DNA from 3 places in the Paraneptunicella aestuarii genome. Region 1 is predicted to be linked to each of the others. Evidence: predicted binding sites of a transcription regulator. Region 1 holds the regulator's gene; each other region holds the start of a gene.
What was found. The regulator sigma-54, encoded in region 1, starts transcription at its own class of promoters, with help from an activator protein. The targets are predictions, from matches to a motif close to GTTGGCACGNNNNTNGNNT.
Positions count from the first base shown of each region.

Region 1 (7,436 bases):
CACCTTTGTATCAAGGTAGAAAAAGAAGCCTGCTCCCTTGGTTTGGCGCCCACATCCAGTACAACCGCGACTTTGGTTATGGGAGATGCGTTAGCCATCGCATTGCTGGATGCCAGAGGGTTTTCTTCCGATGATTTTGCGTTGTCTCACCCGCAGGGTGCTTTGGGACGCAAGTTGTTATTGAAATTGGCTGATGTCATGCACTCCGGTGATCAGGTTCCGATTGTGGATAGCAAAGAAACCATAAGCTCAGCTTTATTGGAAATTTCCAATAAAGGTTTGGGCATGGCTGCTGTTGTGAACGATGCCGGTCAATTTGAAGGTATTTTTACGGATGGTGATTTGCGACGCGTTATTGATGCTAAAGTTGATATCCATCATACGCCGATTGCTGATGTCATGACTAAAAGCGCGGTAACGGTCACCGCAGATATGCTGGCAGCTGAAGCGCTTAACATCATGGAAACCCGCAGTATCAATGGACTTGTGGTGTTAGATAACAATCGCATCCCTGTTGGCGCACTGAATATGCTTGATTTGTTAAAAGCCGGAGTCGCTTGATGCTTTGTGAATTCATAGTCTTTAACTCAGAGACACCACTTGTTGGTAGAGGGTGGCTATGAATCGCTTAACCGTCAGTATTCTTTTCCTGTTTCTATTGATTTTGCTATTAAATCTCCCCATGTGGATGGAAACAGACAAAGAACAGCAGACCGAAGAGGATGAGCTTGGTTGGCAAGCTAACTACCAGGCAAATGAAATGCTCAGTACCCTGTATAACAAGCAGGGGATGGTGTCACATAAGGTTTTCGCGACCAAAATGGAACATTTTGAAGAGCTTGGGTTCACAGTGTTTGAGCGTCCTCGATACACTATTTTTACTGAGCGAACAGAGTCGCCTTGGCAGGTGAATGCTCTGGAAGGTACTTTATACGAAGATAATCGTATTCAGCTGGAAAACAATGTACTGATTAAAACCTTGAATGACGAAGGTTTTGTGCAGCAGATTGAAACCAGTTTTATAGAAATAAATTTAACTGACAAGACCATGACATCCAATGAACCAGTGATCATTACCGGTCAGGATTATGTTATTCATAGCAATGGATTTGTCGCTAACTTATTAACCAGAAAGTTTGAGTTAATTGATCATGTTCAAACCGTATTTAACCCTAAAGCGGTTAACTAATATGTCATGTAAGCGAATGGCTAAAATGGCATTGGTATGTGCCGTAGCGGTCGGTTGCATTAGTTTGGTGCAAGCCGACAGTCAGGATTTTAAACTGCCGATTACGGTTGATTCAAAATCCCAGTTTGTCGATGGTAAAAGCAAGACATCTATCTTTAAAGAAGACGTTCATATCTCTCAGGGCTCATTGAAAATTGACGCTGAGGAAGTGGAAGTGAATGCTTCTCAAGGTGAAGGCAAAGAAGTTTTTATTGCTCGTGGTAATCCTGCTATTTACAGCCAAACCATGGACGATGGTTCTGACATTCGCGCCGTTGCCAATGAGATCCGATATCAAGTATCAAACCGCACGTTAACCTTAACAGGCGATGCAGAGCTACATCAAAACAGCAGCATGGTAAAAGGTAACTCCATCACTTTTAATCTCGATAAGCAGCAGCTATCAGCCGAAGGCCAAAACGGTGAAGAAGGTCGAGTTGTTACGGTTTTCCGTCCAGAAGCCGCGAAGAAAAAGGGAGAAGACAAAAAATAATGTCTACCTTATGCGCCACGCATCTCGCCAAGTCATATAAATCCAGACAAGTTGTTCGGGACGTTTCTATTGAAGTCAGTGCTGGGCAGATCGTTGGCTTACTGGGTCCTAACGGGGCGGGTAAAACGACCACTTTTTACATGATTGTAGGCTTGGTTCCATTAGACCAAGGGCAGATATTCATTGATCAGCAAGACCTGACACTACAACCTATGCATATTCGTGCGCGCCATGGTATTGGTTATTTGCCGCAAGAAGCCTCGATTTTTCGAAAATTGACCGTATATCAGAATTTAATGGCGATATTGCAAACGCGCAAAGAATTGAGTGATGAGCAACGTGAACAAGAAGCCGATGACTTGTTGGATGAGTTCAATATTGGACACATTCGTAACAATTTAGGTATGAGTCTGTCGGGCGGCGAGCGTCGTCGGGTTGAAATTGCCCGAGCTCTGGCTGCGAATCCTCGATTTATATTATTGGATGAGCCTTTCGCTGGAGTTGACCCGATTTCGGTAAATGATATAAAGAAGATTATTCAACATTTAAAAGAGCGTGGCATTGGTGTTTTAATCACCGACCACAATGTAAGAGAAACGCTGGATGTTTGTGAACATGCTTACATTGTGAGCCATGGTCAAGTTATCGCCGAAGGAAACGCAGAATTGATTTTAAACAATCAACAGGTCAGAGATGTATACCTGGGCGAACAATTCACGTTATAGTTAAACAATTGGAAGAAGCGGATAACAAAGCCTCGCAACGACCGAAAATATAAGCACCCAATATAGATGAAACCATCATTACAGCTTAAGTTCAGTCAACAATTAACGATGACGCCACAATTGCAGCAGGCAATTCGATTGCTGCAATTGTCTACGCTTGATTTACGTCAGGAGATACAGGAAGCGTTAGATGCTAATCCTTTGTTGGAAATTGAAGAGCATGACCACAATAGCTCTGACAACGAAAATGATTTCGACAGCCAGTTAGAAAAATTAAATGGTGATGATTATCCTGATACATCATCAGATTCAATGGATACCTCTGATGTACTGGAAAGTGCATCAATGCCTGACGAGTTGCCAGTAGACAGCACTTGGGACGAATATTACAGTGCGTCTTCAGCTCCCGCACCTTCTCCTATTTCCAGCGGCAGTGACGATGATTATGTCTATCAGGGAGAAACGGTCGATTCCATTCAGGATCATCTGCTGTGGCAAATGCGCTTAACCCCTTTCTCTGAAACTGACGAAGCTATTGCCATTGCTATTATTGATGCGGTTGATGATTCCGGATATTTAAAGATTTCCAGCGAAGAAATACTTCAGGGTTTAGACTTGGAAGATGTAGAGCTGGAAGAAGTGGAATGTGTTCGTAAACGTATTCAATGGTTCGATCCTGTTGGATGTGCGTCTCATACACCACAAGAATGCTTATTGGTTCAGCTATCACAATTTAAAGATGACACGCCTTGGCTGAAAGAAGCGCGTGACATTCTGAAAAATTTTTCAGACCTGTTAATGAGCAAAGACTTCCGCACATTAATGCGTAAGGCTAAGCTGAAAGAAGAGCAACTTCGTGAAGTGCTGCGGTTATTACAGACGTTAAATCCGCATCCCGGCAGTGAAATTAATCCCCAACAGCCGGATTACATTATTCCTGATGTATCGGTAAGTAAGAAAAACGGACGTTGGATGGTAGAATTAAACCCTGATAGCGTGCCAAAGCTGAATATTAATCAGCAATATGCTGCGATGAGTAAAAGTGCCAAAAGCAGCAATGATAGCCAGTTTATTCGCAATCATGTGCAAGAAGCGCGCTGGTTTATCAAAAGTATTGAAAGTCGCAATGAAACCTTGTTGAAAGTAGCCAATTGTATCGTTCAACAGCAACAAGGATTTTTTGAACATGGGCCTGAAATGATGAAGCCTATGGTGTTAAATGATGTGGCTGAAATGGTAGATATGCATGAGTCAACAATTTCCCGGGTTACGACCCAGAAATATATGCATACTCCCAGAGGTATCTTTGAGTTGAAGTATTTTTTTAGTAGCCATGTTGCTACTGAGAATGGCGGAGAATGCTCTTCAACCGCTATTCGTGCATTGATTAAAAAGCTGGTGGCTGCCGAGAATCAGGCTAAACCACTCAGCGATAGCAAGATTGCCGAATTGTTGGCCGACCAAGGTATTATGGTGGCTCGGCGAACAATCGCAAAATACCGGGAATCGCTCTCGATCCCTCCGTCTAACCAACGTAAGAGCTTGTTATAGGCTCGTTCCCAAAAAAGGAAGACGATCATGCAAATTAATCTAACTGGTCATCACGTAGAAATTACCGACGCATTACGCGACTATGTTGATAATAAATTTACTAAATTGGAGCGTCACTTCGATCATATTAATAATGTTCACGTGATCCTGAATGTAGAGAAGCTAAGTCAGAAAGCAGAAGCTAAACTACATATTGATGGCGGTGAAATCTTCGCGGCATCTGAACATGAAGATATGTATGCTGCTATTGATTCTTTGATTGATAAACTGGATCGCCAGGTTATTAAATACAAAGAGAAACTTAAAAAGCACTAATTAGAGCTTAAAGCAGTACCAGAAAAATGGATATTAAAGACATCCTTGCACCCAACGGCATTAAACGTGCCATTGGGTGCTCAAGTAAAAAGCGAATCCTTGAACTTTTGAGTCTGTTAGCCGCAGATGTGTCTGATGAAATAGACTCAGAGGAAGTTCTCACCAGTTTATTGAGTAGAGAACGCATGGGAAGTACGGGCATTGGGCATGGCATTGCACTTCCTCATGGACGTTTGCCCGGTTTGCTAAAACCTATCGCTTTAATTATTACCTGTCAGGATGGAATAGAGTTTGACGCTATCGACAATCAACCTGTTGATATTTTCTTTGCGATTCTGGTTCCAGAAAACGATACCACCGACCATCTCAAAATCCTCTCAGCGATTGCCAATAAACTCAACGATCGAGACATTGTTCGTAAGTTACGTAAAGCTGAGTCAGAACAAGCTTTGTATGAGGCTTTGGTATGAAACTGATTATCATCAGTGGTCACTCAGGTTCAGGAAAGACCATCGTGCTCAGAGCGTTGGAAGATCTGGGCTACTACTGTGTCGATAATATTCCGGTAAACTTGCTGCCAACCCTCACCCATACGGTTGAAAATGAGTATGAAGAAGTGGCGGTGAGCATTGATGTTAGAAACATTCCCAAAGATCCTGACGAACTGAACGAAATTCTTGATTACTTACCCACTAATTGGGAAGTGACCGTTGTCTTCCTTGATTCCAGTGACGATGTGCTATTGAAGCGCTTTAGTGAAACTCGTCGTCTGCATCCGCTTTCGAAACAAAAAATGTCTCTTACTGAGGCGATAAAAGCTGAGCGTAGAGTGCTTGCTCCAATCGCTGAGCGTGCTGATTTGTATATTGATACCGACAAGCTATCGGTTCATCAATTGGCAGAATTAGTGCGAGAGCGCATTTTGGGCAAGAAAAGCTCAAGATTAGTGTTGGTATTTGAATCTTTTGGCTTCAAGCACGGTATTCCTAAAGATGCCGATTATGTGTTTGATGCCCGTTTTTTACCCAACCCTCATTGGGAACCTGAACTTAAGCCATTAACCGGCCTTGACTCACCTGTTCAGGTGTTTCTTGGTTCTCAACCAATCGTTGCCAAATTTGTCTGGCAAATCCAAAGTTTAATTGCGACCTGGTTACCGCATTTGGAACGCAATAATCGCAGCTATGTTACTGTCGCCGTTGGTTGCACTGGTGGTCAACACCGTTCGGTATATGTCGTCGAAATGTTAGCTAATGTATTTAAAGCCTCTCATCCAGATGTACAAGTGAGACACCGCGAATTAAGCAGTTAATGCCAATCTACCCTGTAAGATTGAAGTGAGTGAGTGTATGAGACTGGAAAAGAATCTTGTTATTGTAAATAAACTGGGCTTACATGCTCGCGCTGCAACGCAGCTTGTTAAAGTCGCCCAACAGTTTAAAGCTGAAATCACCCTGATACAGGGAGACAAAACTGCTTCTGCCGCCAGTGTTTTGGGCCTGATGATGCTGGAAAGCTATCAGGGTAAAGAAGTGACGGTCGTGTCGGAAGGTGAAGATGCTGAAATGGCTTTAGCTGCGATTGAAGAGCTCATTACGGCAAAATTCAACGAAGAAGAATAACACCCGTACCTTTCTTGCTACACTTGTTATAGACTATACGGCTATAAGAGCAGGTTAAGCAGACCTAACCAACAAACGAATTAGTCAGATAAAACAAAACGTTGGCGAAGTCATACTATCGTCATCTGAATAATAATAATGAATTCATTACTCAGGTTTCTCATATCGGTTTTATCACATAATTAAACCTGAACTTCCACAAGGGATGACATGGCAGAAGCACTCGAAAGACAACATGTTGCCGAACAGCTAGAGTCGATTAATCAGGCTCTTGGCAGTGGTATGTATGTTCATGTCCGTAAGATGCTTCAACATATGGCTCCTGCTGATGTTGCCCTGCTTCTGGAAGCCTCCCCAATTAAAAGCCGTGCGGTGCTATGGCAACTCCTCGATCCTGATTTTCACGGTGACGTATTAGAAGAACTTTCGGAAGATGTACGTAACGGCATCATCCGAACCATGGTTCCAGATAAGCTGGCCGAAGCGCTGGAAGACATGGATACCGATGACCTTGCAGAACTGCTGAATGGTCTACCCGATAAGGTGGTGCAAGATGTTTTGCGCCGCATGGATACCCAGGATCGTGTTCGCGCTGAGCAAGCCCTCTCTTATGGTGAAGGAACTGCTGGCTTCATCATGAACACCGACACCATTACGCTGCGTCCGGAAGTCACAATCGACGTTATTTTACGTTATTTGCGGTTGAAGCGTGAAATTCCGGAAGGCACAGATACTCTCTATGTGACTAACCGTCATGACAAGTTGATTGGCACAATCTCTTTGCCGCGCTTATTGACCAGTGCTCCAGACAGCACGGTTGATGAAGTGATGGACGAAGAGCCACTGACCATTCCTGTAGATATGGTTGAAGGCGAGATTGCCAAACTGTTTGAACGCCACAACTGGATATCGGCACCGGTTGTGAATGAATCTGGCATTCTGGTCGGGCGTATTACCATTGACGACGTGGTTGATATCATCCGTGAAGACGCGGAGCACTCCATGATGAGTATGGCGGGTTTGGATGACGAGGAAGATACCTTCGCTCCCGTGGTTAAAAGTACCAAACGCCGTTCAGTATGGCTGGGGGTTAACCTTATTACTGCGATTATGGCCGCCGCTGTTAGCAACATGTTTGAAGAGATTTTGAGCCAACTGGCAGTGCTGGCGATTCTCAACACCATTGTGCCCAGTATGGGCGGTGTTGCCGGAAACCAGACCTTAACTCTGGTTATCCGTGGTATGGCCTTGGGGCATGTAGGCTCGGCTAACTCTCGCTGGTTGGTTGGAAAAGAACTGGCTATCGGATTATTGAATGGCTTGATGTGGGCCTTGTTAATTGCCTCGGTTGTTGCCATTTGGAAGCAAGATCTAACCTTGGGGATTATTATCGCTTTCGCTATGTTGATTAATATGGTGGTCGCTGGCTTGGCGGGTGCTGTGTTGCCATTGGCGATGAAGAAAGTGAATATCGACCCGGCATTGGCCGGTAGTGTGATTTT
Region 1 is NZ_CP074570.1:4,495,979-4,503,414, reverse strand. Features, by position in the region: gene KIH87_RS17545 (KpsF/GutQ family sugar-phosphate isomerase) at 1-561, shown strand, start outside; gene lptC (LPS export ABC transporter periplasmic protein LptC) at 620-1,189, shown strand; gene lptA (lipopolysaccharide transport periplasmic protein LptA) at 1,206-1,721, shown strand; gene lptB (LPS export ABC transporter ATP-binding protein) at 1,721-2,446, shown strand; gene KIH87_RS17525 (RNA polymerase factor sigma-54) at 2,513-3,997, shown strand; gene hpf (ribosome hibernation promoting factor) at 4,025-4,312, shown strand; gene ptsN (PTS IIA-like nitrogen regulatory protein PtsN) at 4,339-4,782, shown strand; gene rapZ (RNase adapter RapZ) at 4,779-5,624, shown strand; gene KIH87_RS17505 (HPr family phosphocarrier protein) at 5,662-5,934, shown strand; gene mgtE (magnesium transporter) at 6,145-7,436, shown strand, end outside.

Region 2 (7,436 bases), 1.6 Mb from region 1:
CCTTTGCGGAAATGCACAATTTGGAAGAAGAAGACACCAAGCTAATTTCCTGGCTGGTTGAAAACCATCTTGTGCTTTCCGTGGTTGCACAACGACGCGACATTTATGATCCTGAAGTTATTCAGGAATTCGCCACAGCCATGCGCAATCAGAATTTTCTGGATCATCTGTATGTCTTAACCTTGGCAGACATACGAGCCACCAACGATACCTTGTGGAATGATTGGAAATCATCCTTGCTCAGAGAACTCTATTTGCTGACCAGTAAAGCATTAGAGAATGGTTTGCAAAATAAAGTAGATTTGCAATCTCGCATTGATGAACACCGCAAACAAACCAGACAGTTGCTCACTGAAAACCAACTGTCTTTAGAAGATGCCGAGTCTCTGTGGGCTCAATTTCCCGATGATTATTTCATCCGCTTTAAACCCGCTCAAATCGCCTGGCATACTCAATCCATCTTGAAGCATTTGGCAGAGACTGCCGGACAGGAAGGCGCACAATTGGTCGATATTGCCAATGGTACCCTGAAAGCCGGAACGGAAATGATCCTGTTCTGTAAGGATAGACCTGCTCTATTTGCTCAAACAGCTTCCGTATTAGACAGCAAAAATTGCTCTATTCACGATGCTCAAATTTGCGCCCTTAACAACGGCTACATATTTGATAGCTTTATTGTGCTTGAGCATGATGGTGGTCAAATTCAATCGGAAAGCCGTTTGCAAAGCCTGCGCAAGGCGGTACAAGAGCAACTAAATAAACCCGGTGTAGAGCACAAAAACCAGCGCAGAATGCCACGCCAGCTAAAACAGTTGAATGTGCCCACCAAGGTACGTTTTTTCTCCAGCCAACCGGACGCAACCATGTTAGAGCTGGAAGCACTGGACGCGCCCGGTTTATTAGCTAAAATCGGACACCTGTTTGTAAAGCAAAACCTCACTTTGAAAGTGGCTAAAATTACAACCATCGGTGAACGCGCAGAAGATTTATTCATTATAAGCAATCAGGACGGCAAAGCATTAAGCAATAGCGAACAAGTTGAATTGAAGAATAAAATTATTGAGCTATTGTCTGAATAACGACGCAGAAAGATACCTTTAAGTACAAACAAATCGAAACAGGATATTCCCATGTCTGATGTAAAATCAATCATTGAAAATGCCTTTGAGGATAGAAACAACATTTCCCCAACAACGGTATCTGTAGAAGTGAAAAAGGCGGTCAATGACACCATCGAGCAGCTTAATTCGGGTGCCGCCCGAGTGGCAGAAAAGATTGCCGGAGAATGGGTAGTCCACCAATGGCTTAAGAAAGCCGTATTGTTGTCGTTCCGTATTAACGACAACCACATGATCCCAACTTCAGAAAACCGTTACTTCGACAAAGTCGCACTGAAATTCAGTGACTACACCGAAGAGCGTTTCAGAGCAGAAGGTATGCGCGTTGTACCCCCAGCTACAGTAAGAACAGGCTCTTATATCGGTAAGAATGTGGTTCTGATGCCCTCTTACGTCAATATTGGCGCTTATGTTGACGAAGGCACTATGGTCGATACCTGGGCGACAGTAGGCTCGTGCGCTCAAATAGGCAAGAATGTGCATTTGTCGGGCGGTGTAGGTATCGGTGGTGTACTTGAGCCACTTCAAGCCGGCCCAACCATCATTGAAGACAACTGCTTCATTGGCGCTCGTTCAGAGATTGTTGAAGGCGTAATCGTAGAAGAAGGCGCGGTTATCTCAATGGGTGTTTACATTGGTCAAAGCACTCGCATTTACGATCGTGAAACCGGTGAAGTTCACTATGGACGCGTGCCTGCTGGCGCGGTTGTCGTTCCCGGCAATTTGCCTTCAGCCGACGGTAAGTACAGCTTATACGCTGCCATTATTGTAAAGAAAGTAGACGCACAAACCCGCTCAAAAGTGGGCATTAACGCACTACTTCGCGCCGCTGACTAATTCGTTTGAAATAGACTTAAAATAGAAAGGCTCGCAATCTGCGAGCCTTTTCTTTTTAGCCTTACTTGTGATTCAACTTATTTAACGAAGAAGTCGCTAAAAACAGCTATCACAAACAGCTTAAACCGGCTTATAAACCTCATCAATCCACGGCAGAACATCTTCTTCCGCATCATAGGTTTCCATTGCATCAACAATTTTCAGGTCAGCCAGAGGATTACCCTGAAGTTCAAGCATTAATTCATAGGCTTGTTTGCCAGCGCCAGCGAAAGTATCACCGTAACTGCTATCGGCTAATCCAACAACAGCAAAGGGTTTGCCATTCAACATTGGCATCTGCTCTTTAATATCGGCAAAGAAGAATTCTACGTTGGGCGGATACTCACCTTGACCAGTAGTAGAAGTGATAATCAGAACACTTTCCGCTTTTTTGAAATCATCCACACTAGGATCATCGTAAATTTCTGCGCTATATCCCAATGACGAGAGTTTTTGCTGCACGCTTTCCGCGACGCTTTGAGAATTGCCGTATACAGTACCTACAAAAATACTAACTTCAGACATGAATTACTTGCTCCAAATTTTTCGAATTTCTTGCTTGGGATAATCCCACTGGGATAGCAACGTTAAGATGCGATCATCAATAGATGTTTCAATCTCCAATAACTGATTGGTGACCGGATGCCTCAAGGACATTCTATTCGCATTCAACGCCAGTCCATAAAAACCAAATTGTTCACGCACAAAAACGTTGTGCTTACCGTCGCCATGCGTGGTGTCACCCAAAATGGGGTGCCGAATATGAGCCATATGACGACGAAGTTGATGCTTTCTTCCCGTTTGAGGGTACAACTTAAGCAGCGAATAACGCGCTGTTTGATAACGCCCAACCGGATAAGGCAGCTCAAAAGTAGCAACAGGCTCATAATGGCTAATAGCCGATTGCGCCTCTTTATCCTGGTCCGCCATTTTGTCTGCGATTTTGTCCAACTCTTCTTTTAATGGGTAGTCAATAACACCTTGCTCGTGGATATAACCCCTCACAATTGCGGTATACCCTTTATGTACCTGATTACTCGCAAACTGCTCACCAAGCACTCTGGCAATATCAGAAGATAATGCAAACAACAACACACCGGATGTCGGTTTATCCAAACGATGAACCGTATAAACATGCTGCCCGATTTGATCTCGTACCATCTGCATGGCAAAACGGGTTTCACTCCGATCAATCATGCTCCGATGTACTAATAATCCTGCGGGTTTATCAACCGCAACGATATGTTCATCCTGATAGAGAATATTTAGAGACACGCACTACTCACTTTCATCAAACACTACTCGCTTTCACTAAAGAAAGTATCAATACGTCGTATCACTTCCAACAAGGGAGCAATACCAGCATGTTTAATGAATGCCTCTTCAGCCATAGGCAACAATGCCATTTTCGAAGGCAGGGGTAATTGCTTGACAATAATCCCTCTCATTCTGGGTAGAAAAACATACTGCAACCACTCCTGAAAGTACATAGTATCACAGCAAAAAGGTAAATTACTTTCAAAGGCTTGTTCAGCTGGTGGCTGCTCACTCCAGAGTGAAACAGACTTAAGCACCCACTCCAATTCCTGCAACAACGTATCAACTTGTTGGTGACTGATTATTTTCTCGCTCAATGGCACACTCTCAATTGTACATTGTCGACCAGTTTCTATTACAACCGCTGTATATAAGGTTTATCGATCAAATTACAAGATCCATTTATTCATCTTTAGAACACTTCGTTGGTTGTAAAAATGAAATTTGCCCCTACCATGGGTATTCCTGATTAGAAACAGTGCAACAAAGCATACTCTCGGAGCTCGTTAGAATATGACCTTAATGGATATCATCTACATAATGATAGGCAGCGTTATTGCTATCCAGTTTTGGCATATCCGTGGTATCACGGAAAGGGCAAATCGACATCTGTTCCATTTCTGTCAGGAAAGAAACCTGCAATTGCTCGCAGTGGCTAGATTCAAAACACGAATAGGCATACACAGGGGCAAACCTGATTGGCATACCTTTTTTATATTTGAATTTTCAGGAAATGGAACTGACAGCTATTCGGGGACATTGGAAATGAAAGGTAAGCAGGTTATCAATACCGATTTACCTGCTTATCGGGTGAGTTAAGTTACTTCACACTTATTTTAAGAAGCAAACTGTTCAAGACTCAAGCGGCTGCACTATCAGGCGAACTTGAGCCAGATGAATTTGAAGGATTAGCAACCGAATTGGTTCTATCACGAAACATCAAATGACCTTTGATATTTCCTACTTCCAACTCTTTGATCAAACGATATCCGCCATTTTCAAAGAAGTGTCTGTACTTATCTAGGGTCGCATACACTGCAATACCAGAGCTATTGTCATCTTCCAGCATGACGCCCTCAACCGCAGACATCAATATATGACCCAATCCGTGATGCTGAGCATCAGGATGCACGCCAATAAAAGACAACATATGAAAATGCTCGGCAGGCACGTTTTCTCGAACTTTTTGCTCTTTTTCCAGCATTTGCATAGTGCAGAAATAGCCCGCGGTTAACAGCATTTTCAAACGCCAATGCCAAAAACGACCAGCGCCAAATGCAGCCTCAGAACTGTTCAAACAGGCAACTGCAACCATGCGTTCATCATCAAACAAACCAATCATAGGTTGCTTGGCAGCCCAGAACGCATTCAACTCTTCACGAATCGCAGAACGTAAACGGGTTTCGTAACCTTCCAGGTTAACCTGAAAAATATCGCAAAAGACGGGATCATCCCGATATGCCTGAAACAGAAGGGAGCAGGCTATCTTCAAATCTTCCGCAGTAAGGTATACAGCTCTTACATTTTGGTTTTGCTCGATGGCTTCACAGCTAGTCATAGCGATCCTTATTGCACAAATTTAATTGCAAACTTACCCCAGGAACACGAACTTGTTAACAAGGAGTTAATAATTTTATATAAAAATGTCACAAAAATAAGCCTACAGGTCAATTAATTTCTTGCTTGACCTCAAATCTTGATGACTGAACGCCTTGTTGTGAGTATAGAACTCGTATTAAGTATAGAAGTGTTCTGGATCAATGAAGCAGTTAAATGGACGAATTAGAAAATAAAGCCGGAAATAAAAAGCTGCCGGGGAATACCCCGACAGAAAAAGAAGGTTGGGAAAACAACCTGAACGAAGAATTAAAGCTTGTTGTAAGACGCTTCGCCCCAGCCGATTAGCTTGTCGTCTTTAAATACTAATGGAGTACATTCATCTTTAGTGGTTATGCCATCACCTTTACGACGGTGAGTACGATAAAACAGCACCATGTAACTGCTGTCATCGGCTTTATGAAATTCGGTAAAATCAGGAACACCCAGAATTGAGGTCACTTGAGAGTGATTAAGATCCAGTTGCAGCTTGGAAATACTATCACGATTCTGATGTTCGCGATTTTCCCAATCGCCATGAGAGCCATATCCATCATCGCCTCCCACACTAATAACACATCCGCTCAAAGTTAACGCTAACGGGATCATTGCCATCATGGCTATTTTTCTTAATTGCATTGTATTGTCCTATTATTATGACTGTGTGTATTTGGTTAGTTATTCCGTATCGACTAATCAATATCAATGCCAAAACATAACATATTGTTTTAATTGAATTTAATAAAAAACCACTTTAATTAGCATCCTCATCTATTGAGCAATTTCACTATTATGTAGTTAAATTCACACCCTTAAACAGAAGTAGCAGGAATCAGCAGTGGATCAAACCCTGATAAAAATTTGCCAACAACTTGCTCAGCAAGGAAAACGTCCAAGTGTCGGCTTATTGAAAGCAAAAGCGCCAAAGCAATATCATTTATCGGATCTGGTTGCCGCGGTGCAATATTGGAAAGCTAATCCGGATATGGAATTAACCGAATCGCAAGAAGATAACGAATCGAAGAGTAGTAACAAGTCTCACTCAGAAATGAGTAAGGCAGAGCTCATTGAGAAAGTACAGCAATTAGAAGATAAACTGCAAAGGCTGGAAGCTTTGGTGAATGTACTGCATACCAAGCTTAAATAGTGCTTGGTATGCAATCGCCCTGAAGATTTAACCAGAAGATTTTGTCAGAAAATCTAATCAACCACGACAGGTTTCAATTCAGAGATAAACTCTGCCAGATCAGAAGCCAATATTTCACCGGGCTCTTGCCCAACGGGCTCTAACACAACCTCCCCCGTTCCATTCAACACAGACAAAATGTAATTTTCGTCTTCAGTTTGAGCGAAAAACAAGGTGTCACGTTGCCCCAGACGACGCTTCATCAATAAGTGCGCAATCAGGTTTTCTTGTAAACGAACAAAATCATCCTGGTTCCATACCATTAACAGTTGCAAATCACCTCGTGCCGCTCTGGCGTTTAGATGATCACTCCAAAAACAGCAGAAATAATCCTGATAATCAGGATGTATCTGCATATCCATACCCATTTCAAGTTTATTGAAATTCAGCTCAATATTCTGAGCTGTGGGAGTCCATATACAACTGCCTTCTGAATCACACTCAGTGACACAAGGCGACTCCCAACTACAATCGAAGTTAACACGCAGTTCTTTGCCTGCATCGCGATAAACTTCAACGTATTTTTCCACAAAACCCAATAATGCAGCTTTAGTCCTCGACAGCATATAAAATCCTACTAAAGTCTCTGATAAACTCCATCAGTTCGATTTAGGTTAACATAAACGTTTTTGTTTAGGATGCAATTATCATGACACAGACTTCTACTCGCTCACAAATAGAACAGTCAGGTGAATTAGCTCACCTAACCCTGGGTAAGGAAGTCACCTATGAGGAAAATTACAACCCAAAGCTATTACAGGCGGTGTCTAGAGAGCTGGGAAGAAATGCTATCGGCTTGCAAAAATTACTACCGTTTTCGGGTGATGATTTGTGGAACGGCTATGAATTTTCCTGGTTGAATGAAAAAGGTAAGCCCAATGTCGCCATTTTGGAGTGTCGGGTTCCGGTAACATCGCCGAATCTGATTGAGTCAAAATCATTCAAAATGTATCTGAATAGCTTCAACCAGACCCGTTTTGCCACACTTGAAGAGGTTGTTGAGAAACTAAAACAGGATTTGTCTGGTTGTGCAGGGGAAACCGTGAATGTTCAGATAGCTCCCGTCGCAAGCTTAAGCTCACAGCAACAAATAGCACAGTTACCTGGCGAGTGTATTGATGATCAGGACGTTACAATTTCAAGTTATCAGCCCGACAGTCAGCTATTACAAACAGATTCGGAAATAGTCACAGAGACATTACACAGCCATCTTTTGAAATCAAACTGCCTGATTACAGGACAACCTGATTGGGCGAGCGTATTGATCAAGTACAAAGGCCCGAAAATACAACGTGAAGGCTTATTGAAATATCTTGTAGGGTTCAGACAACACAATGAGTTTC
Region 2 is NZ_CP074570.1:1,163,257-1,170,692, reverse strand. Features, by position in the region: gene glnD ([protein-PII] uridylyltransferase) at 1-1,079, shown strand, start outside; gene dapD (2,3,4,5-tetrahydropyridine-2,6-dicarboxylate N-succinyltransferase) at 1,131-1,955, shown strand; gene KIH87_RS04890 (flavodoxin domain-containing protein) at 2,076-2,519, opposite strand; gene truC (tRNA pseudouridine(65) synthase TruC) at 2,523-3,269, opposite strand; gene KIH87_RS04880 (YqcC family protein) at 3,293-3,628, opposite strand; gene KIH87_RS04875 (DUF3301 domain-containing protein) at 3,825-4,130, shown strand; gene KIH87_RS04870 (GNAT family N-acetyltransferase) at 4,171-4,869, opposite strand; gene KIH87_RS04865 (DUF3192 domain-containing protein) at 5,178-5,546, opposite strand; gene KIH87_RS04860 (hypothetical protein) at 5,746-6,054, shown strand; gene syd (SecY-interacting protein) at 6,108-6,659, opposite strand; gene queF (NADPH-dependent 7-cyano-7-deazaguanine reductase QueF) at 6,743-7,436, shown strand, end outside.
Region 2: a site for sigma-54 is predicted at 5,602-5,620, ahead of KIH87_RS04865 (DUF3192 domain-containing protein). Genes of this name have one in related genera too.

Region 3 (7,436 bases), 1.3 Mb from region 1:
GTTTTCAATAGACACATTTAATTGTCATATACATTATACCGGGCGAACGGGGGTTCTTGTCGCTCAAACCGTCTGCTATTAGTGAAGTAACAGGGAGGCGTTCGAGGATATTTCATGTCTTATTATCTTATTTCTGGTATTACGATTTTACTTTTTGTTTCGTTAAATTTTGCATATTCCAGTAATTCAGGCCGAATATTCCCCGCCGCCTACCTTTTGGTTTGCTATGCGTCTTTTAAATATATAAACCCAGATTTGGAAGGCAATTTTGAATTAGACAGTATCTGTTCTGTTCTGTTATTTACGGTTGGGGTGTTGCTTGCATCCCTTCCAAGCAAACGTTTCTTTCTTTTTAGTCAATATCTATGTTCAGTATTAAAACAGTATAGTTGGGTCTGTTCCGGGTTGTATGCATATACTTTCGTATTTAATCGTTTGCTTGGTATAGCTGAATACACGTTATGGCTTGAACAATTAACTCTGTTTATTCTTATATGCACCGGAGTGATATATCCCATTGTATGGTGCATGCGCACACTATTTTTGAGATTTGATAACAAAGTGGATGTCTGAATAATATTGAGCTTGCCGCTCTTCATATCTGCTCAGGTGATTTACTTTTCTATATCTACTATTTATGGCACTCTTAGCGCCCTCTTATTAACAATACTTTTCCGTATTTTTCACGTTCTTATTTGTGGCTGTATGTCCGGATAAGTCGTTACTCTGACAACTATCATGAAAATATATTGTGAAGATACCTTGCTCTACGGAGAGGCCTTTTTTTCCTCATTAGGCCAATGCCAGACTTTTTCCGCTTCTACTGTTACTGCTGAGCAAATCCAGGATGCCGATGTGTTGGTTGTGCGTTCAACCACAGAGGTCAATGAGCAGCTTATAGGCCAGTGTCAAAACCTGAAATTTGTGGGTACGGCAACGGCGGGCTCTAATCACTTTGATAAAACCTACCTGCAATCCAGAGGCATTCCTATGTACAACGCTGCGGGTTGTAACGCTGTTGCGGTGGTGGAATACGTATTGTGCGCTATGCTGTATTTGGCTAAAAAGCGGCAATTTGATTTACTCGAACAACGTATAGGTATTGTGGGTGTAGGCAATATTGGTGGGCGTTTGAATGAGCGCTTGCAGGCCATGGGGATCCGAACAGCTTTGTATGACCCACCACTTCAAGCGTCTGGCGATAAACGCGAGTTTGTTAATTTCGATGAGATCATGAAGTGCGATCTTATTACCTTGCATGTGCCTTTGGTTAAAGAAGGAGAACATCCTACTTATCACATGTTTGATGCTGCCCGTTTGGCTCAGCTTGGTGAAAAGCAATGCTTTATCAATGCCTGTCGGGGAGAAGTGGTTGATAATCACGCGCTATTGGATGTGAAGCGGCAAGGTGCTGAATTTGGGCTGGTCATAGATGTTTGGGAAAATGAGCCGGATATTTTATTCGAGCTGGTTGATTATACCGATTTGGCAACCGCTCATATCGCCGGGCATACCATAGAAGGAAAGGCGAAAGGAACGTCAATGGTGTATCAGGCGCTATGCCAGCAGTTTGGGATAGAGCCAAGCTTGACTCTGGATGAATTTCTACCAGCAATTGATAATGCGGATTTGTCGTATTTTGAAGCAGAATTTACCGTGCCAGATGCATTGGAATTAGTTAGTAAAGTGTACGATATTTACCAGGATAATTTGGACTTTCGAAAAAGGGTAAAAAACGCTGATGAGTTTCGCTTGTTTCGCAAGCAGTACGGGGCTCGAAGAGAGTTTCAATACTTCAAAGTTAATGCTGGAAATTTGTGTAATTCACAGGCAATCTATGGCCTCGGATTTGGTAGTTAACAAACTCAGGAGTATGGGCTAAATGTCACGTGCCTTTAATGTCGCCGTATTAGGCGCAACCGGCCTTGTTGGTCAACACATGATTGAAATTCTGGAGCAAAGAGATTTCCCTGTTGAGAACCTCTTTCCGCTCGCTAGTTCTCGCTCTGCTGGCGGGACAATTACGTTTAAGGGACGCGACATTACTGTAGAAGATGCTGATAAGTTCGACTGGACACAGGTTAGCATTGGCTTTTTCTCGGCTGGTGGAAGTGTTTCAGCCAAGTATGCACCTATCGCTGCTGAAGCCGGGTGTATTGTTATCGATAATACCTCTCAGTATCGCTACGAACCCGATATTCCTTTGGTGGTTCCAGAAGTGAATCCTCAGGCACTAGCTGATTATCGAAATCGTAATATCATCGCGAATCCTAACTGCTCGACCATCCAGATGGTTGCAGCGTTAAAACCTATCCATGATGTATTCGGTATTGATCGTATTAACGTGGCGACTTATCAATCCGTTTCCGGTGCAGGTAAGAGTGCAATGGATGAATTGGCAAAGCAAACGGCAGATCTGTTAAATGGTAGACCCGTAGATGTTGAAGCTTTCTCACGTCAAATTGCATTTAACTGTATCCCTCAAATTGATGTTTTCCTTGATAATGATTACACCAAGGAAGAAATGAAAATGTCTTGGGAAACCAAGAAAATCATGGGTGACGATGATATTTTGGTGAACGCCACTGCGGTGCGTGTACCGGTATTTTTCGGACATGGTGAAGCTGTGCATTTGGAAACACGTATGCCTGTTGATATTGAGCAAATCAAAGACTTGCTAAGAAATGCGCCGGGCGTGACTTTTCTTGAAGATCGTGAAGATTTTCCAACCCAGGTGGGCAATGCCAGCGGTAAAGACGATGTATTTGTTGGCCGATTACGCAAAGACATTACTCATCCTAATGGCGTTAACATGTGGATCGTTTCTGACAATGTGCGCAAGGGTGCTGCAACTAACAGTATTCAGATCGCAGAAGTGTTGGTTCGCGATTACCTGTAAATAGATAGTTTGCAGATGGCTTGTATAAGTTATTTGCGCGACAGATAAGGATATCTGACAATAGTCTGGTCGAAGTCAAATCTTCAATGTAGGGGTTCGGCCAGACTGTTTTTTGTTTTCTTCGGTTATTAGCGGGAAAGTAGTTTAATAGGAATATTTGTCAATTTCTTGACTCAGCTAGCTGATATTCCTCAACTATTTTGAATATAGGCCGATGTAAAACCACGAATGCCATTTGGGAAAGGTAACGAATCACCACCTGAATGTATGCAGCGTGGCATGATTGGTAAGCATCTGATAATAAGCTTGATTTTCACTTGGCGCTTTATAGATTAAGGGGATTATCTGGTTTATAGTAAGTTTTGGAACGTGTCTTGCTTACGCTTGGTATATAAGAGAGATTGGTTGAGACTAGGGCAATATTGCGCCTAACTCCATGCCAGTGCTGAAATAACAAATAAAAATCCATGACGGCAAACAATTAAGTGCTTAAGAATTATTACGGAAATTTGCAAACAGGCTTAACCAATATCCGAACGTTAGTATTCGGAAACGGAGCTGTTACTAAACTGGCACTAACCTTTATAGTGCTTGTCGGGTTAGGCATTTTCAGTCTTTCCAGTCTCAATGCTGCAGAGTTTAAGCAGGTTCCAATTAAAGGCCCGAAAAATGCGACCGAGCAGTATGCCGGCGTTTCCTATGGCCCCATTGATGCTGACGACACCTTATGGCGTATTGCTGATCGCTATCGTCAAAATAAGAATCTTTCCATTTATCAGGTCATGGTGGCCATTCAGGAGCTAAATCCTGACGCTTTTTACAGTGATAACCTGAATCATATGAAAGATGGCGTTACCTTGATGCTGCCATCTGAACGTTATATCGCAAGAATTAATCCCGAAGATGCAAAACTGAAATCTGACCAGGACGATGAAGCCTGGGAATCCAAAGTTGCTCCCGGATCCAGCCTGAAAAACCTTAAGCCACCAGAGAAACTGGCTAGCCGAACAGATTTAACTCAAACCAAAGATGAGTTGGAAAGCAAACTCAATCAAATCGACGCTGAACAGCAAAAGCAGTTTGAAGCAATACGGCAACAATTTGCCGATTCTATTAACAGCGTTCAGACGTTATTGAATGAAAACAAGAAGATTTATGAACGTTTAGATACCGTCAACAAAGATATCGAAGACCTGCGCGGAAGAATTGGAAACGATGGTGAAGTGCAGCGTCAAATGGATCAAATTCTGGCGCTTCAAAATGAGTTGGTCGCCAATGCCAGAAAGTCAGCGCAGGAACAGTCCTCTAAAGGAAATACGTTTGATTTCGTCAAAGAGCCAGCCTTTCTGATTGGTGTCACGGTTTTATTTTCGATTTCTTTATTAGCTGGTTTAGCGTTCTGGTTGCTGAAACGCCAAAACAAAGAGTCTGTTTCTGAAAGTATGAACTTTGTTGATACATCTGCGGCAGAAGTGGCGGAATTGGATGATATTTCTGATGTACTCTCTGAGGATCTAAAGGGTGAAAAAGCCGACGAGTTAGGCAATGACGATCTTTTTGGTGATGACGACCTTCTTGATGATGTGCTGGCGGAAGAGCTCGACGAATCTCTGGATGATGTACTGGAAAATGAATTGGGTTCATACAGTGATCTGGACGACGATATGTTGGTTCCTGAGGATCTGGAGAAACATGACGCCCTTGACCAAATGTTCGACAGCGACACCTTGGATGATGTCTTGGACGAAGATGATTTACTTGCTGGCGCATTGGATTTGGACGATCTGCAAGATGATGGCATTGAAATTACTGAATCTGAAGATGTGTCTGATTTGGATAAAGAATTAGATGGCGTCATAGAGGGATTGGATGAAGACTTATTTGATACTGGCGCAGAAATAGAAATTAATCCTGAATCAGATGCTATCGAAGAAATTATTGAAGAAGATTTGGCTGAGTTAGGAGTACCTGATGCTTTAGACGGTGCAGGACAAAATCAAGAAGCTCAAGCTGAGAAAAGTAGTGAGCGGGCAGCTAAACCTGAAGTCTTTGATCCAGTTAGTGATCTGGGTATCAGTGACGAACCTATTTTATCTGAAGATGCCATTGAGAAAGTCAGTGAAAAATTAGGTGAGCAGAATCGTAAATTAAATGATCTCACCCGAGAACTAACCAGAGAGCTTAAAGATGCTCCGAATAAAGCTCCCGGCGATCCTGAAATAGCTATTGATGTTCCTGAACCTGTTTTTGGTGATGTGCAAGAGCCTTCAGCGGGACAAGGAACCTCTGAGGGAGAAGCGTTCTCTGGTGAACTTACCAATGAAATGCTTGCCGCAATGGGTATGGCTGATGAACCGACACCCGCACCCGCACCGAAAGTTGAAACGGGATCTGTCCAAGATGATTTAGCTGATGATCTACTTGCTGAATTTGGCATTCAAGGTGAAGAAGAGCAACAAACTCAAACCGAAGATGACTTAGCTCAAAATGATTTGGCCGATGAACTGTTAGCTGAAATGGGTATCACAGATGAAGAAGAATCAACATCTGATGAAGCTGAAAGCGGACAGGATGATTTGGCAGATGAATTACTTGCTGAGTTTGGAATTAATGAGGAAGAAGCCTCGGAAGAACCTGAAACTCAAACGCAAGTAGAGGAAGCCGAAGCCGAGCATGTACAAGATGATCTTGCTGATGAATTGCTGGCCGAATTCGGCATTGATGGTACTACGGAAGAATCAGTCTCTCAGCCTGAAGCTGTAGAAGATGAAATTGACCATGCGCAAGACGACCTTGCCGATGAATTATTGGCTGAATTTGGTATTGAGGAAAGTGAGTCTGACGCTCAACCCGAAATGAACGACGCCGATAACGTCGACCATGCTCAAGATGATTTAGCGGATGAGCTTTTAGCTGAAATGGGGATAACTGATGAAGCAGAAGCCGAGTCAAAACCTGAAAAAGTTGAAAGTGAACAGGACGATTTGGCAGATGAGTTGCTTGCCGAGTTTGGTATTGCAGAAGAACCCTCAGACGCTAGTGAAACAGATGCCGACTTTGATACGCTTGAAGAGCCACAAGTCGATAATGAGGAAGTGGAATCCTTATCTTTCGATGAAGAGGACTTAGCTAATGAATTATTGGCTGAATTGGGCATGGATGATGAGTCTTCAGCGATGCCTTCTGGGGCAGCCGTTCAAGATCAGGAATACCCTGATGCATCGTTAGCTGATTCAGAAGAAACTCAGGATGAAAGGGTTTATGAAATCGATTCATTATCAGAGGAAGATTATCAAAACTTGTTGAATGAATTGGATTTCGACCCTGAAACTCCACCACCATCCCCTCAAGGTAGCGGGCTAACTGAACAAGAGTCTGAACAAGAGTCTGGGCAGGAGGCTGCTGAGGAAAGCGCAGAGTTTATTGAACCCGATATGTCATTTGATGATGTAGAGGTATCCAATACCGGATTTTTGGATGAACCCAATGAGCAAGAGCCTTCAGCGGAACAAGAGCCCTCTGCGGAGCAAGAGCCCTCTGCGGAGCAAGAGCTCTTAGATGATGAAGAGCCTTCAGCGGAGCAAGAGCTCTTAGATGATGAAGAGCCCTCAGCGGGGCAAGAGCTCTTGGAAGATGAAGAGCTTTTAGCTGATATCGAACCCTCAGCGGATACCGAATCTACAGTCGAACAAGAACTGCAAGTTGTCGAATCTGAAAATGAAGACTTTTTGCAAGAAACTCAGACCGTTGACGCATCTCAAGATTCTCATGGTACTCAAGATACATTGAGCGATGAGTTAGAAGCGGCTGTTGAACTGCTGATGGAAGATGATGAGTCAGAACTGGAACTAGAGATTGAGCCAGAGCTTGAACCAGAAAACGCTTCTGATACAGATTCTCTTGATGGGGATGTGCTTGATGGGGATGAGTTGGAGTTAGAAGTCGCTGACTCTATCGAAGACGCCGTTGATGATACCAGTGATGACAAAAATGAATTAGAACTTGATGACTATGCTGACGCTGAGTTGGCTTCATTAAAAGCTCAGCTGTCAGATGCCGATGATTTCGATGCGGATTATGAAGATGATGCTCAAGCTACTGAAATAGAGCCTTCTTCCGATGCCTCTTTATCGGAGAATGAGGAATTAGAAGACGATCTGGCAAGTTTGCAAGAACAATTGTCTGATGAGGAAAACACGTCCGCAATCATTGATATGAATGAAGTCGATCAGTTAGAAGAAGCGTTAAAAGATTTCGATGACGCCGAACTGATTAGCACTTCTGAGGAAAGACCGGCTGATGAATTTGAGGCTGAATCCCAGCCGGAACCTAATAATTCTGTTTCAGGAACAGAGGAAAGTCTGTCTGAATTAGACAAAGAATTGCAAGACGAACTTGCTGACATGCCTGGGCTTGGCGATTGGTTGGGTGAAGAGCATGAAGTTGTTGCTAAAGCTCAAGAGTCTGCTCCTGCTCAGGACGCTCAAAACATCCTTGAACAAGTCATTGAAACGAATGTTACCGAAGAGAGTAATAT
Region 3 is NZ_CP074570.1:3,241,595-3,249,030, reverse strand. Features, by position in the region: gene KIH87_RS12240 (hypothetical protein) at 1-82, shown strand, start outside; gene KIH87_RS12235 (4-phosphoerythronate dehydrogenase) at 739-1,860, shown strand; gene KIH87_RS12230 (aspartate-semialdehyde dehydrogenase) at 1,883-2,899, shown strand; gene KIH87_RS12225 (FimV/HubP family polar landmark protein) at 3,385-7,436, shown strand, end outside.
Region 3: a site for sigma-54 is predicted at 3,261-3,279, ahead of KIH87_RS12225 (FimV/HubP family polar landmark protein). Genes of this name have one in related genera too.